One region of the Paramicrobacterium agarici genome, then DNA from elsewhere that is predicted to be linked to it. Evidence: riboswitches for the same ligand, from Rfam matches in the RefSeq annotation. Region 1 holds a riboswitch; the other holds the start of a gene.
The links. Region 1 has a riboswitch for thiamine pyrophosphate ahead of thiO (glycine oxidase ThiO). Riboswitches for the same ligand answer to the same signal wherever they lie in the genome.
Positions count from the first base shown of each region.

Region 2: linked by a shared signal. The riboswitch ahead of ATJ78_RS12185 (ECF transporter S component) and the one ahead of thiO (glycine oxidase ThiO) in region 1 are both predicted to bind thiamine pyrophosphate.

Region 1 covers NZ_PDJE01000001.1:2,724,392-2,731,918, forward strand. Annotated here, with positions in the region: gene ATJ78_RS13335 (thiazole synthase) at 1-370, opposite strand, end outside; gene thiS (sulfur carrier protein ThiS) at 372-623, opposite strand; gene thiO (glycine oxidase ThiO) at 620-1,747, opposite strand; TPP riboswitch at 1,740-1,840, opposite strand; gene thiE (thiamine phosphate synthase) at 1,853-2,536, shown strand; gene ATJ78_RS13355 (MOSC domain-containing protein) at 2,556-3,098, opposite strand; gene ATJ78_RS13360 (BCCT family transporter) at 3,179-5,044, opposite strand; gene ATJ78_RS13365 (MFS transporter) at 5,227-6,717, opposite strand; gene ATJ78_RS13370 (SDR family oxidoreductase) at 6,812-7,495, opposite strand.
Region 2 covers NZ_PDJE01000001.1:2,486,438-2,493,964, reverse strand. Annotated here, with positions in the region: gene gatB (Asp-tRNA(Asn)/Glu-tRNA(Gln) amidotransferase subunit GatB) at 1-1,460, shown strand, start outside; gene ATJ78_RS12200 (hypothetical protein) at 1,558-2,151, shown strand; gene dinB (DNA polymerase IV) at 2,185-3,441, shown strand; gene ATJ78_RS12190 (spore germination protein GerW family protein) at 3,490-3,846, shown strand; TPP riboswitch at 3,882-3,991, shown strand; gene ATJ78_RS12185 (ECF transporter S component) at 4,025-4,645, shown strand; gene ATJ78_RS12180 (ABC transporter ATP-binding protein) at 4,711-6,117, shown strand; gene ATJ78_RS12175 (energy-coupling factor transporter transmembrane component T family protein) at 6,114-6,896, shown strand; gene ATJ78_RS12170 (nucleoside/nucleotide kinase family protein) at 6,889-7,455, shown strand; gene ATJ78_RS12165 (D-alanyl-D-alanine carboxypeptidase family protein) at 7,457-7,527, opposite strand, start outside.

The sequences.
Region 1 (7,527 bases):
CGGGGTCGGGCAGCAGCGTCTCTTCGTCGGCGATCACCTCGAGCTTGACCCACGAGGTTCCGAGCGCCTCGCGCGCGAGCTGCGCCGTGAGCACAGCATCGCGAGCGGTGTAGCAGCCCGCCGTGTTCGGCAGCACGCGGATGCCGAGTCGTTCGAGCAGCGCGAAGACACTCGTCTGCGATGCAGCGTCGAAACGGCGGATTGCGACGGTCGTGAGTTCGGTACCCGAGGCGATGAGCGCGTCTTCAAGAGACGTGAGCGATGTCGCTCCTCCCGTGCCCATGATGAGCCGCGACGAGAGAGTCACCCCGTCGATCTGCAGAGGATCGGATGCTGTCATCGCGCTGGTCCGTGCCGTGTCGAGGGTCATGTCAGCCTCCCTGCACCGCTGTGACGATGTCGATGGTCTGCCCGCTCTCGAGAACGTGCGCGGACCAGCGGCTGCGCGGAACGACGGTGCCGTCGACGGCGGCGGCGACGCCGAGACTCGCGCCGTCCGCGGGCGTTCCGTCCTGGCCGAGGTCCCGACCTGTGAGATCGGCGACGATCTCGACGAGCGTCGTGCCGTTCTCGATGCTGTGCGGGGCACCGTTCACCGTGATGCCGTTCACGTTCGTGCTCATACTCGTTCTTCCTTTCGCGTGGCTGGAGCAAATCGATCCGAGGCGACAATGCTCAGAGTCTCGGCATCCCCGGCCTCGCCCGCCGCGAGGTCAGCCGTCAGCCGGGCTCCGAGAGGCGCGAGCAGGATGCCGTGCCGGAAGTACCCCGTCGAGACGACGCATCCGTCGTCGACGCGTCCGATCAGCGGCAGGTCGTCGGGCGATCCCGGCCGCGCGCGAGCGGTGACGTCGGTGATCTCACACTCGAGTACGCCAGGCACGACCTGCTCGATGTCGCGCAGCAGCTGGTGCACTCCCCCGGCGCTGATTCCGGCGAGTTCGTCTTCTCGCGTCGTTGCTCCGAGCACGAGGCTCCCGTCGGTTCGCGGCACAAGGTAGACGGCGCGTCCTCGAACAAGAGCGCGAATGGTGCGCGTCACGAGCGGCTGAAGTCGCTGCGGGGCGCTGAGGCGCACGACATCGCCCCACACGCGGCGCACGGGCACGTCAGGCATCCCCTCGATGGAGCCGGTGTCAGCGCCCGCGCAGATGACCACCTGGTCCGCCTGAATGTTCTGCCCGTTGTCGAGCGCGACCCCTCTGGTGCGACGTCCGTCCGAGACGAGCGCCACGGCATGGCGACGCACGATGGAGCCGCTCATGAGCGCGATGAGAGCCGCTGTCACTCGGCGAGGGTCTATCGAATGATCGCCACCGATGCGCACGGCAGCGGACACTCCGGGGCCAAGCGCCGGCTCGAGTGTGCGCGCGCTCGTGCCGCTGATGAGTTCAACGGTCTCACCGAGCGAGCGCTGCAGCGCACTGAGCTCACGCAGGCTCGCCATGTCAGCGACATCGGCGGCGCACACGAGCGTCTCCGTCTGCGTGTACCCGAGATCGTGACCGGATGCCGCCGCGAGACGTTCCGCGAACACGGGGTACTGGTCGGCCGACGCCCGCATCAGCGGGTGCAGCGGTGATTGTCCCCAGACCACCTCCGAGGCCGGGGCGAGCATTCCGGCCGCCGCGTAGCTTGCGCCCTCCCCCGGGCGTGGATCGACGATCGTGACCGCCCAGCCGCGGTCCGCGAGTGTCCACGCGGTCGCGAGACCGATGATTCCCGCGCCGACGACGACAGCATGCATGTGCGTTTCTCCCTCCGGCGGCATGATCCGCATCAGGTCTGGCGGTCGGCACGTGGCCCTCTCAGCCTCAACGAGGCTCCCGCGAACTTCCTCTACTCTAGGCACATGCCCACGAATCTGCGACCCGTGACCCTGCACGACGACGCGGTCCGAGCTGCACGGCAGCGTGCTCTCGAGAAGGCGCGGCTGTACGTGTGCACCGACGCTCGTCGCGATCGCGGCGATCTCGCCCGGTTTCTCGACTCCGCCTACGCCAACGGGGTCGACGTCATTCAGCTGCGCGACAAATCACTTGAGGCGCGCGATGAGATCGAAGCACTCGAGGTGCTCTCGGCGGCTGCCAGACGGCATGGAAAGCTCTTCGCCGTCAATGATCGAGCCGACGTTGCAGCTCTCGTCGGCGCCGACGTCTTTCACGTGGGGCAGGGTGATCTCTCGAGCGAGCAAGCCCGTGCGCTACTCGGGCCCGATGTGATTCTCGGCCGTTCAACCCACTCCGTCGGGCAGGCTGAGGCGGCAGACGACGACGCCGACATTGACTACTTCTGCGTCGGCCCGGTCTGGGAAACCCCCACAAAGCCGGGCAGGGATGCTGTCGGCCTCGATCCCGTGCGGCGAGCTGCCGAGTCCGCCCAGAAGCCGTGGTTCGCTATCGGAGGCATCACCGGCGGCGCGCGCCTTGACCGCGTCGTCGGAGCTGGAGCGCAGCGCATTGTCGTCGTTCGCGCCGTCACCGACGCCGACAATGTCGGCCGGGCAGCCCGGGCGCTTCGCGACCGGCTGGAGTAACAGCTCCGCGGTGCCCCGATCAGACCGGCGTGAGCGGATAGTGCGGCTCGGGCGGCAGCGTCACGGTGATCTCGTCGCCGGAACGAACGACTCCTCCGCGAGAGACGATGCCCATGACGCCCGACAACCGCACGGTCTCGCCGTCGTCGTTCGTGAACAGCACTTTCTTGAGCAGCCCCGGCTGAAAGTCATTGATCTGAAAGCACGGATTGCGCAATCCGGTCACGGTGATCACCGCGTCGGCGATCATCAGCCGAGTTCCGACCGGAAGCGCGAGCACGTCGACACCGCTCGTGGTGATGTTCTCGCCGAGGTCACCGGGCACGACGCTGTATCCGTCGCGCGCGAGCTGTTCGAAGAGTTCGCGATGCATCAGATGCACTTGACGCATGTTCGGCGTCGACGCGTTCTTCTTCACTCGCGAAAGGTGCTGCACTGTCGTGCCAGAGTGCGCATCGCCTGCCACGCCGATTCCCTCGACGAGCGTGATCTCGCCGACCGTCGGCTTGCTGAATGAGTGTGTCTCGCTCTGGTGAACTCCGACGACCGATGCCTTCACGATGTCCGCCTCCTACGCTCTTCTATCGCACGCCACGCGGCCTGCGCCGTGGAGCGCCGAGGCGCGTCCACGGGCGCGGGCAGTCATTGCTCTCGCGCGTCGCTGCCAGGCTGTTCGTCGTCGCGCTTCGCGGCCGCGGCATCGTCGTGCCCTCTGCTGTCGTCGATCTTCGCGGCCTCCCGGCGCGCTGCTTCGTCGAGGTCCGCTTCGATCTCCTCGGCCTCTGAGGTCGTGAGCTCGAACGCCCCCTCGTGCTTTTCGACGGCGCTCGAGACGCTCTCGACGAGAACGTGTCGCGCAAGCTGTCCACGCAGCACAAGCGGGTCTTTCGAGAGGTCTCTCCACAGGGCGATGCACAGCAGAAGCATGACGATCACGAACGGCACGGCGGACACGATCGTAATGTTCTTCAGGCCGTTGAGCGCTTCGGCGGGATTATCTCCGCCGGCGAGCAGCATGACGGCCGCGACTGCACCGGTCGCGACGCCCCAGAACAGCGTGAGCTTCTTCGTCGGCTCCTCAGCTCCGTTCTCTGACAGTCCTGCCATGACGATTGAGGCCGAGTCAGCTCCCGTGACGAAGAAGATCGCGACGAGGATGACCGCGATCACCATCAGCACGACAGTGATCCAGTCGGGAACAGGCATCTGGCCGAGGAAGTCGAACAGAACAGTGTCGAAGTCGATGTTCGGCGCGCCGTCGACGATCTGCGCGAGCATCTGAGATTTGTCATTCGCGGCTTCAGCACGTTCCTGCAGCCCGATTGCTCCGCCGCCGAAGATCGCGAACCAGATGATCGAGATCGCCGAAGGCACGAGCAGAACACCCGTGACGAACTGGCGCACGGTGCGACCGCGGGAGATGCGCGCGATGAAGAGCCCCACGAAGGGCGTCCATGACACCCACCAAGCCCAGTAGAAGATCGTCCACGTCGACATCCACTCGGCGACGGCAGGCGCATCGCTGGCCGGCGTCCGCGACGCCATCTGCGGAAGATCGCCGATGAACGCGCCGATCGTGTCGGGAATGACGTTGAGAATGAACAGCGTCGGGCCGCCGATGAAGACGATGACCGCGAGCAGAATCGCGAGCACCATGTTGATGTTCGACAGCCACTGAATGCCGCGCTCGATGCCCGAAACGGCAGAAGCGACGAACAGCGCCGTGAGCACGGCGATGATGATCACGAGCAGGCCCGTGCCCACGTTCTGCATGATGCCGGTCGATTCGAGGCCGCCGCCGATCTGGAGCGCTCCGAGACCGAGGGAGCACGCGGAACCGAAGAGAGTAGCGATGATGGCGAGGATGTTGATGACCCTGCCGCCCCAGCCATTCACGACCTTGTGGCCGAACAACGAGGTGAACATCGACGAGAACAGCTGGCTGCGGCCGAGCCGGTATGTTCCGTAGGCCATGCCGAGGCCGACGATCGCGTACATTCCCCATGGATAGAGCGTCCAGTGGAACATTGTCGTGCCCATGGCGGTGCTGACTGCCTGCGGAATCTGCCCGTCGACGGTTCCGGGAGGCGGCGACATGTAGAAGAATAGCGGTTCGCCCACGCCATAGAAGATGAGCCCGATGCCCATTCCCGTGGCGAACATCATGGCGATCCATGACGAGGTCTTGAATTGCGGCCCCTCGCCGTCTTTACCGAGCGGAATGGCGCCGAAACGGCTCGCGGCCACCACGATCACGAAGACGGTGAACACCGTCGCCGCGATCACGAACAGCCAGCCGAAGTTCTTCATCGTGCCGTTGAGGGCCGCATCGGCCACGGTGCCGAGGCCTGCGGGTGTGACGAAACCCCAGACGACGAAGGCAACCGCGAGAACGGCGGCAACGCTGAATACGATCCAGTCCGTGCCGTGCTTTTTCTCGTGCTTGCGCCGCTTGGCGCTCTTCTTCAGCTGCCGGATCAGGTCTTCGGTGGAATCGAGGGTGCTCATGTTCGTCCGCCGGGCCGGGAACGGACCGCGGCTCCTCGTCCTTCCGTGATGTCACAGTGACTGCTTTGGACAGTTGACCACACTATCGCCACTGGCAGCCGTGCGTGGAATCGGGAGGCGTACTCGGCGAAATCGGTGGCGAGATGCAGGATGCTGGGCTCACGCACCCGAGTCCCGGATGGTCAGAACGTGGCGCCGTGCGACCGAGCACGATAACGCAGGTCGGCAATCGCGACGATGAGCGCGGCGATCACGACAACGCCGATGAGCGCGAAGCCGATGGCCATGGCGACTGGCCATTCCGTAAAGGCAAGTGAGGCGAAGACCGCCGCGGTGATCACCGCGATGCCCACCGAGGTTCCGATCCTCTGACCGGTCTGCATGATGGCCCCGGAGCTTCCGGCATAGTTCAACGGCACGTCGGCGAGTGTCAGCGTTTGGTTAGGGCTGATCACGACGCCTTGAGCCGTTCCGATGAACGACAGCGACAGCAGCATCCACCACTCGCTTGCGGCCCCGATCTGGTTCAAGAGCACCACGGCGACCGTCGATGCCAGGCCGAGCAGGGCGATGAGCAGTCCGACGACAACGATCTTTCGCCCGTAACGAGCGACCCTGCTGCCTGCCCAGTGCGCCGAGAATGCCGAGAGAATGGCCGACGGAATGCCGACGAGCCCCGCTTCGAAAGCTGAGTGACCGAGTCCGTCCTGCATGTAGAGCGCAATCAGCACCCAGACGCTCGTCATGCCGAGAAAGTAGAGAGTGACGATCACGGTGCCGTTGGCGAAGCTGCGGGTTGCAAAGATCTTCAGATCAACCATCGGACTGTGCCCGCGACGTGCGTAGCGACGCTCCCACATGATCCATACTGCGACGAGCAGAACGCCGGCCGGCAACAGCAGCCAGATGAAGCCGGACACGCCCGTCTCGACAAAGGGAAAGAGCAGCGACAGCACGGCGAAACCGAGAAGCAGGGCTCCGACGATGTCCATAGAGCGGCTGCGCCGCGCGGGCACCTCCGCGTCGACCGGTGCAGCCTGGCCGCGGCTGATCAAGGGCCGCGGAAACCAGAGGAGCGCCAGAATGACGGCGACGATGCCGACGGGGACGTTCACGAGGAACGTCAGCCGCCAGCCGATCTCGTGCCCGCCGAGGTTGATAAGCAGACCGCCGAGCACGGGGCCGATGGCGACTGAGACGCCAACGGCGCTGCCGAAATAACCGAACGCCTTACCGCGTTCCGCCCCGCGAAAATAGTGCTGGATCATGCCGACGCCCTGCGGATTCAGCAGCCCGGAGCCGATGCCCTGCACAAACCGGGCGACATTGAGCCACTCGGCGTTCGGGGCAAGGCCGGCAGCGATCGAGGATGCTGTGAAGACGATCACGCCGACAATGAAGATTCCGCCGCGCCCCATGACGTCGCCTGCGCGACCAGCCGCCACCAGAACGATCCCGAACGTCAGCGCGTAGCCCGAGAGCACCCACTGAATGTCGGATTGTGACGCTCCGAGTCCGCTCTGGATCGACGGCAGCGCCACGTTAACGATGCTGACGCTGATGAGCGACATGAAGATCGCGACGAGAAGCACCGCGAGAATTCGCCACCGAGCGGGGTCAGGTGACTCGCCCTTGGCATCGTTCCCCGCGTTGATTGTGCTTCTCGCCGACATAATCCTCCGTGTGCGTCCACCACCTGCCAACACATTGTGCAGCTATTTATTCCGGTTCGCTGGCTCCCCAGCGTGGCCGGCGCGGCAGGTTCCGTCAGGCGAGCGCGTCGGAGATGGCGGTGTCCCCGTCGAAGAAGTTGACGGTCTCGTTGACCGCCGCGTTCTGCGCGATCACGTAGGTGATGACCTCGGCGACGTTCTCGCGCGATGTGACCTTCTCATCGGCAGACAGCGTTTGCTTGATTCCCTCACCGGTTTCATCGGCGAGGACGATCGTGCCCGATGCCGGTTCGAGCGTCAGTCGTCCGGGCCCGAGGATCGTGTAATCGAGGTCCGTGCCGCGCAGGTACTCATCGGCATCGTGCTTCGCTTTGGCGTAGGGATAGAACGAATTGCCGGGTTCGAGGTTGTCAATGTCGACAGCAGCTCGAGCGTACGAGACCATGACGTAGCGATCGACACCGGCCTTGAGCGCGGCGTCCATCGTTCGAGTGGCAGCGTCGAAGTCGACCGCAGCCGTGCGCTGCGGATTACCTCCGCCTGCCCCGGCGGAGAAGACGACGGCGTCGGCGCCAGCGAAGGCCTCGGCGAGTGCATCGACATCGGCGCTCTCAATGTCGAGAACCACAGGTTCGGCTTCGGCACGGTGAACATCGTCGCTCTGCTGAGGGTCACGGATCAACGACTCGACGCGGTACCCCGCAGCGGCCAGCTTTGGTGCAGCGAGCAGGGCGATCTTGCCGTGTCCGCCGACGATGATTACTCGCTTGTCGGTCATGAGTTCCTCCTTCTGCGCCGAGCAGCGCGGTC
Region 2 (7,527 bases), 240 kb from region 1:
TTGAGAAGTTCGAGCCGGTCCTCGGCTTCGAGGTGCACGTGGAACTCGGCACGAAGACGAAGATGTTCTCTGCGGCGCCGAACGGATTCGGAGACGCGCCGAACACGAACGTATCGCCGGTCTGCCTCGGCCTTCCCGGATCGCTGCCCGTCGTCAACGAGCAGGCGGTCAGGTATTCGATCAGCCTCGGACTGGCGCTGGGGTGCTCGATCGCCGAATCGTCATCGTTCGCGCGCAAGAACTACTTCTACCCCGATCTGGCGAAGAACTATCAGATCTCGCAGTACGACGAGCCCATCGCCTTCGAGGGCGAGGTTGAGGTGGAACTCTCCGACGGCAGCATCCGTCGCATTCCCATCGAGCGCGCGCACATGGAGGAGGATGCCGGAAAGCTCACGCACGTGGGCACGAGCGGCCGCATTCAGGGCGCCGATCATTCGCTCGTCGACTACAACCGCGCAGGCGTCCCCCTTGTCGAGATCGTCACCCACCCGATCTTCGGGGCCGGGGCTCTCGCACCGGAGATCGCAAAGGCGTACGTGGCGACGATTCGCGACATCGTGATCTCGCTCGGCATCTCCGAGGCGCGCATGGAGCGGGGAAACCTGCGGTGCGACGCGAATGTCTCACTGCGCCCGTGGGGTCAGGAGAAGCTCGGCACGCGCACGGAGACGAAGAACGTCAACTCGATGCGTTCGGTGGAGCGTGCCGTACGGTACGAGATCCGTCGTCAGGCGGCGATTCTCGACGCGGGCGGCGCGATCACCCAGGAGACGCGACACTGGCACGAAGACACGGGAACGACGTCGGCCGGTCGTCCGAAGAGCGATGCCGACGACTACCGGTACTTCCCAGAGCCTGACCTCCTGCCCGTCGTGCCGAGCGCTGAGCTGATCGAGGAGCTCAAGGCAGCCCTGCCCGAGCCGCCCGCAGCCCGCCGCCGACGCCTCAAGGCCGAGTGGGGCTTCACCGACCTGGAGTTCCAAGACGTTCAGAACGGCGGGCTCGTGAACGAGGTCGCAGCGACGATCGCCGAGGGTGCCGCGCCCGCTGCCGCGCGCAAGTGGTGGACGGGAGAGATCAGCCGACTCGCGAATGCTCGCGGTGACGAGCCGACCGCGCTCATCACGCCCGCGAATGTCGCCGAGCTCACCACGCTCGTCGATGAGGGAACCCTCACAGACAAGCTGGCGCGTCAGGTGCTCGAGGGCGTCATCGACGGCGAGGGCACACCGAGCGACGTCGTCGAGAAGCGCGGACTCGCCGTCGTCTCTGACGATGGAGCGCTGATTGCCGCGATCGACGAGGCGCTTGCTGCTCAGCCCGACGTGATGCAGAAGATCAAGGACGGCAAGGTGCAGGCTGCCGGCGCGATCATCGGCGCGGTCATGAAGGCCATGCGCGGTCAGGCGGACGCCGCTCGAGTGCGCGAGCTCATTCTCGAACGCGCGGCAGAGTAGGACTCGATCAACGGCGGCAGCGGCTGGTTCTTGAGACCGGCGCTGCCGCCGTTCTCGTACCCTGGCGCCCGCGCATGCGGCGACCTATTATGTAGTCATGCTCGTCGAGGGCACGATTCGCTGGCAGGTCACGGAGGACTGTCCGTGGGACCTCTTGCTGGCGCTTGCCCTGAGAGACCTCGCCGGCCTCAGCGACGACTGCGCGCCCGAGCTGCCACGGGGCACTCCCGATGTCGGCAGGATCGATACGTCCGGCATCGATACCGGGCAGCTCATCACCCAATGGCGCGGCTGGTGGGCGGCAATCGTGCCGCTCGAGACGCGCCCGTTCATCAGCGAAGTGCTCCCTCCGCACTTCGCCGCATTTGATCGGGCGCTCGAACTGCAGGAGGCGGTCTACCGCGGATACGACACTGCGATGGAGTGGGCGCGCATCCGTCGCTACGAATACCTGAAGGCCGTCGAGACGCGCGACCATCCGCTCGCCGATGTGTATGGAATGGTTCAGAAGCGCCAGTTCGAATTGCGCAGGCAAGCGACGTCGTTCCGTCTCGACCTGGCGGTTCTGCCGCTGTCGGACTCGGGCGCGTGGGTGGCCGCGCCGGACACGATCGTCGTGAGCGAGAGTCTCCGCGACGACGCGGAGGCGTTCCGAGCGTGGTTGCATCCGCTCGTCATCGCGTTGGTCTGACACGCTGTCAGCCACGTGGGGGAGAATGGCACCATGTCACGTCAAGACGGTCGCGCCCGCCGCGTCTCAGGCGACGACGTCGACGATTCAGGTGCGACCATTCTGCACGTCGACCTCGACGCGTTCTTCGCGTCGGTCGAGCTGCTCGATCATCCGGAGCTGCGCGGGCTGCCCGTGATCGTCGGCGGTCGCGAGGGGCGGTCTGTTGTGACAACGGCGACGTACGAGGCGCGAGCATACGGTGTCGGCTCGGCGATGCCGATGGCGCGTGCCCTTCAGCTGTGCCCGAAGGCGATCGTGCTGCCACCGCGCCACGACCTCTATCGCGACTACTCGGCACGCGTCATGAGCATCTTCGACGACATCACTCCGACCGTCGAGCGTCTGAGCATCGATGAGGCGTTTCTCGATGTGCGGGGCGCTCGCCGCCTGCTCGGACGTCCCGCGGCGATAGCTCGGCTGATTCGGCGCCGCGTCGCCGATGAGACGGGGCTGACGTGCTCTGTCGGCGCTGCGGGGACGAAGTTCATCGCAAAGCTCGCCTCGGGCATGGCAAAGCCCGACGGCCTTCTCGTCGTACCGCCCGCACAGACGCTTGATTTTCTGCATCCACTCCCGATCCGGGCTCTGGCCGGCGTCGGCGGAAAGACGGAGGAGGCTCTGCTGAGGCTCGGACTGCGCACCGTCGCTGACGTGGCCGAGGTTCCCCCTTCCGTTTTGCGCTCGGCCCTCGGTATGGCCACGGCCGAGCGTCTGCACGCTCTCGCGTCGGGGCAAGACCCGCGAAGCGTGGTGACCGAACGCGTCGAGAAGAGCGTCGGCCACGAGGTCACGTTCCACGAAGACGTGACAGACGAGGCTCTGCTGGAACGTGAGCTTCTGCGACTGAGCGACAGAGTGGGGGCGCGACTGCGGGCAGGCGGCGTCGCGGCTGAAGGAGTCGCTCTCAAGCTGCGTTACAGCGACTTCACGACGCTCAACCGTTCCCGCAGGCTCCCCGAACCCACGAACGTGGCCAGACGGCTCTACGAATCGAGCCTCGAGCTGTTCCGCGAACTGCAGGTGAGCGGCAGACCGGTGCGCCTCATCGGAGTGCGCGCAGAACGGCTTACCGATGGAGCACCGTCGATGAGTCTGTGGGACCCCGACGAAGAGTGGCGAGATGCTGAGAACACGGTGGATGCTCTCAGAGGACGATTCGGCGCCGACGCCGTTACGGCAGCATCCCTTCTCTCGCCCCGGCCGTCGACCGCTGGCGGAACCCGCCATCCTGGGCAGCGCGCAACCTGAGTGCGGCTTACCCTGGGCAAGCGGACGATTGCGGGGTAGCGTTGGCACATGGGAAACGTAGCGTTGGATCTCGCAGACAAGTTCAAGTCGGTCGGTGTCACGACGGTGTACGGAGACGTCGTCGACGTCGACGGAGTGAAGATCGTGCCCGTTGCACTCGCCTCATACGGGTTCGGCGCCGGAGAGGGAGACGCGACCGGCGGCCTCTCCTCAGAGAAGAGCGCAGGGGCACAGGGTGGCGGAGGCGGTGGCGGAGGCATGAGCATGCCCGTCGGCGCCTATATCCGCACGGGCGACACGGTGCGCTTCGAGCCCAACCTGATTTCGCTGCTCGCGGTCGGGGTTCCCCTCGTGTGCGTCGCAGGCACGGCTCTCAAGGGAATCATCAAGGCGCTCAAAAAGTAGTTCGCCGCCAGACGGCCGCCGCGAGAGGCTACACTGGCAGTTAACACGGGAGTCCGGTGAGCCGGGCTGAGAGGAAAGTTCTCAACTTTCGACCGTCGAACCTGATCTGGGTCATGCCAGCGCAGGGAGTGACATTCTCATAACCCGTGCCCAATTCACCTGCGAAAGGGGCACGTACGTGCAGACAACCAAACCAGTCCTCGGGTCCACCCACCGCACGCTTCGCTGGCGCGTGGTCGATATCGTCGTCGCGAGCGTCATCGGCGTCGCGTCCGGTGTCGTCTTCTTATTCTGGAACATCGCATACGGGCCGCTCAGTCTGCCGCTCGCGGTTACGCCTGGACTCAGTGCGCTTCTCGGCGGCGGGTGGCTGTTCGCCGGCGTGCTCGGCGGACTGATCATCCGCAAGCCCGGCGCCGCGCTGTTTGCCGAGGTCGTCGCCGCGACGGTCTCCGCGCTGGTCGGCAATCAGTGGGGGTTCTCGACGCTCATCTGGGGACTTGTTCAAGGACTCGGCGCCGAAATCGTGTTCGCACTCTTCCTGTACGGGAACTACCGTGTGTATGTCGCGCTGCTGGCGGGCTTCGGCGCCGGAATCGCCATGGCATTTCTTGACACGACGTTCACGGACTACGCCGTGCTCGCTCCGCAGTTCAAAGTCGTCTATTACGTGAGCGCAGCGGTCTCCGGAGTCGTGATCGCGGGATTGCTGTCGTGGGCGGCAATGAGAGGACTCGCCTCGGCCGGCGCGCTGAGCCGCTTCGCCGCCGGCCGCGAGGTGCGCCGGAAGGCATCCTGATGGCGGGCGCCCACGTTCGACTGCGCGAATGGGGGTGGACCCACGCAGGTCGCGATCGACTGGCAGTGCATAACATCGACCTGACGATCGAGCCAGGCGAGAGCGTGCTTCTGCTCGGAGCATCCGGTGCAGGAAAGTCCACGCTCCTGCACGGACTCGCGGGAGTTCTCGGGGGAGACGAAGACGGAGACCAGGCGGGCAGCATCGCCGTCGATGGGCGACACCCGGCTGATGCGCGCGGTGTCGTCGGTCTCGTACTCCAAGACCCCGACAGTCAGATCGTCATGGCGCGCGTGGGAGACGACATCGCCTTCGCATGCGAGAACCTCGGCATTCCCCGCGACGAAATCTGGCGCCGAGTTCGGTGGGCACTGGATGCGGTCGGGCTCGACCTTGCGCTCGACCACCCAACGTCTCAGCTGTCGGGCGGTCAGGTGCAGCGGCTCGTGCTGGCGGGCATTCTGGCCATGCGGCCGCGACTGCTGCTGCTCGACGAGCCCACGGCCAATCTCGATCCCGACGGCGTGCGCGAGGTGCGCGATGTCGTCGCACACGTCGCGCGAGAGACGGGAATGACTCTCGTCGTCGTCGAGCACCGCGTCGCTGTATGGCAGGACGTCGTGACGCGAACCGTCGTGCTCGAGCCCGGCGGAGGACTGCTCGCTGACGGGCCGACGCGCGAGGTCCTGTCAAGGCAGGGAGCGCGCCTCGCGGAGAGGGGCATCTGGACGCCAGATCACCCGCCGGCTGTCGGTGCGCCGCCGGAGCGCGAACCCGGTGCGCTTCTGATGCGGAGCGAAGAGCTCGCCGTCGGCCGGGTGCCGTTTGCGCAGAAGCGCCCCGTCATCGCGGCGTCCGATCTCACGTTTGATCTCAACGCCGGGACGACCACGGCCGTCGTCGGCGTCAACGGAGCGGGAAAGAGCACGCTTGCGCTCACCGCAGCAGGCCTCCTGCCGCCGGCGGCAGGACGTCTCGAGGCGATGCCAGAACTCAGGGACGGCGCCGCTACGCAGCCGCACCGGTGGCGGTCTCGAGAGCTGCTCACGCGCATCGGGACGGTTTTTCAGCAGCCCGAACATCAATTTCTGACCGGGCGAGTCAGAGACGAGCTCGCCGTCGGGCCGCGGGCGCTTCGGCTCAGCGACAGCGAGGTGAGACGGCGGACGGACGAGCTGCTTGAACGGCTACGGCTCGCTCGCGTCGCCGATGCCAATCCGTTCACGCTCTCAGGGGGCGAGAAGCGGCGCCTCTCGGTCGCGACGGTGCTCGCCTCTCGCCCGCGCATGCTCGTTCTCGATGAGCCGACGTTCGGGCAGGACGCGACGACCTGGCGCGAGCTCGTGCTGCTGCTTCGAGGACTCGTCGACGAAGGAGCGTGCGTCGTCGCTGTGACGCACGACGGCCCGCTCGTCGACGCCCTCGCCGACGCGACGATTCGTCTCGGCAGCCCCGAGGGAGTTCTGCGATGAGTGCCGAGACCGTGCCGCTCGCGCCGTCGCTCGCGGCGCGCATCAATCCCGTTGCCAAGCTCATCGCCGCGCTCGTGATCAGTGTCACGCTTCTGCTGTCTGTCGATATCGTCTCGGCAGCGGTCGCCCTCGTGCTCACGCTCGCGCTCGTCGGGTTCGCCGGCCTCAGCGCACGCTCATTCTGGATCCGGACGGCCCCCGTCTGGTTCGCAGCCCCCTTCGCAGCGATCACGACGGTTCTATACGGAGAAGACGCGGGTGCGCAACTGGCCGGATTCGGCATTGCGACGATCAGCGAGGGATCGCTGATGCTGGGCGTCGCCATCATGCTTCGCGTGCTCGCCATCGGCATTCCCGGTGTCGTGCTCATGGCGACGACTGATCCGACCGAACTCGCCGACGGACTGTCCCAGGTGCTGAAGCTCCCGGCGCGGTTCGTTCTCGGCGCTCTCGCGGGGATGCGCATGATCGGACTGTTCATCGACGATTGGCGAGCGATGGGCCGCGCGCGTCGCGCACGCGGCGTCGCAGATTCACAGCCGATTCGACGGTTCGCCGCGCAGGCTTTCGCCCTCCTGGTTCTTGCTATTCGCCGGGGCAGCAAGCTCGCGACGGCGATGGAAGCGAAGGGATTCGGCTCGTCGACCCCTCGTACGTGGGCACGCGAGTCCCGGTTTGGCACGGCGGAGGTCGTGCTCGTCGGCATCGGCGTGCTGATCGCCGCGGCCGCCGTCTCCAGCGCGCTCGCCGTGGGGACCTGGAGCTTCGTTCTTGCCTGAGATACCGATCCGCATCGTGCAGAACGCCCGCGCGATCGCCGCGGCGGCACTGCGGCTGCCCACGCAGCACCCGATTCTGCTGATCGACGGACCCTCCGGAGCCGGCAAGTCGTCGACCGCCGACGCGGTGGTCGCCTTCTGGCCGGGTGAGCCTCCCGTGCTCGTGCGCATGGACGACATCTATCCCGGGTGGGGCGGACTCGCGCGAGCGGGCGAGCATGTCGAGCAGCACCTGCTCGGTCCGCTGAGCAGGGGAGTGCGGGGTCACTGGCAGCGCTATGACTGGCATGCGGGGCATCTCGCCGAGTGGCACGAGGTGGGGCCCGACCGTGCTCTCCTGATCGAAGGCTGCGGCGTGCTCACACGCGGCAATGCTCCATTGAGCCATCTGAATGTCTGGCTCGACGGAGAGCCGCACACACGCAAGCGGCGAGCTCTGGAACGAGACAGGGGAGGGTTCGACGATCACTGGGACGAGTGGTCTGAGCAGGTGGACGAATTCATCGCCAAGCATGACCCGGTGGCCTCGGCAGACCTTGTGCTCTGGTCGGATCGCTGAGTCAGCCGCCGAAGATCTGATCGACGAATGCTGGAATGAGCTCAATCGGGTGCGAGAGCCGCCACAGAACGT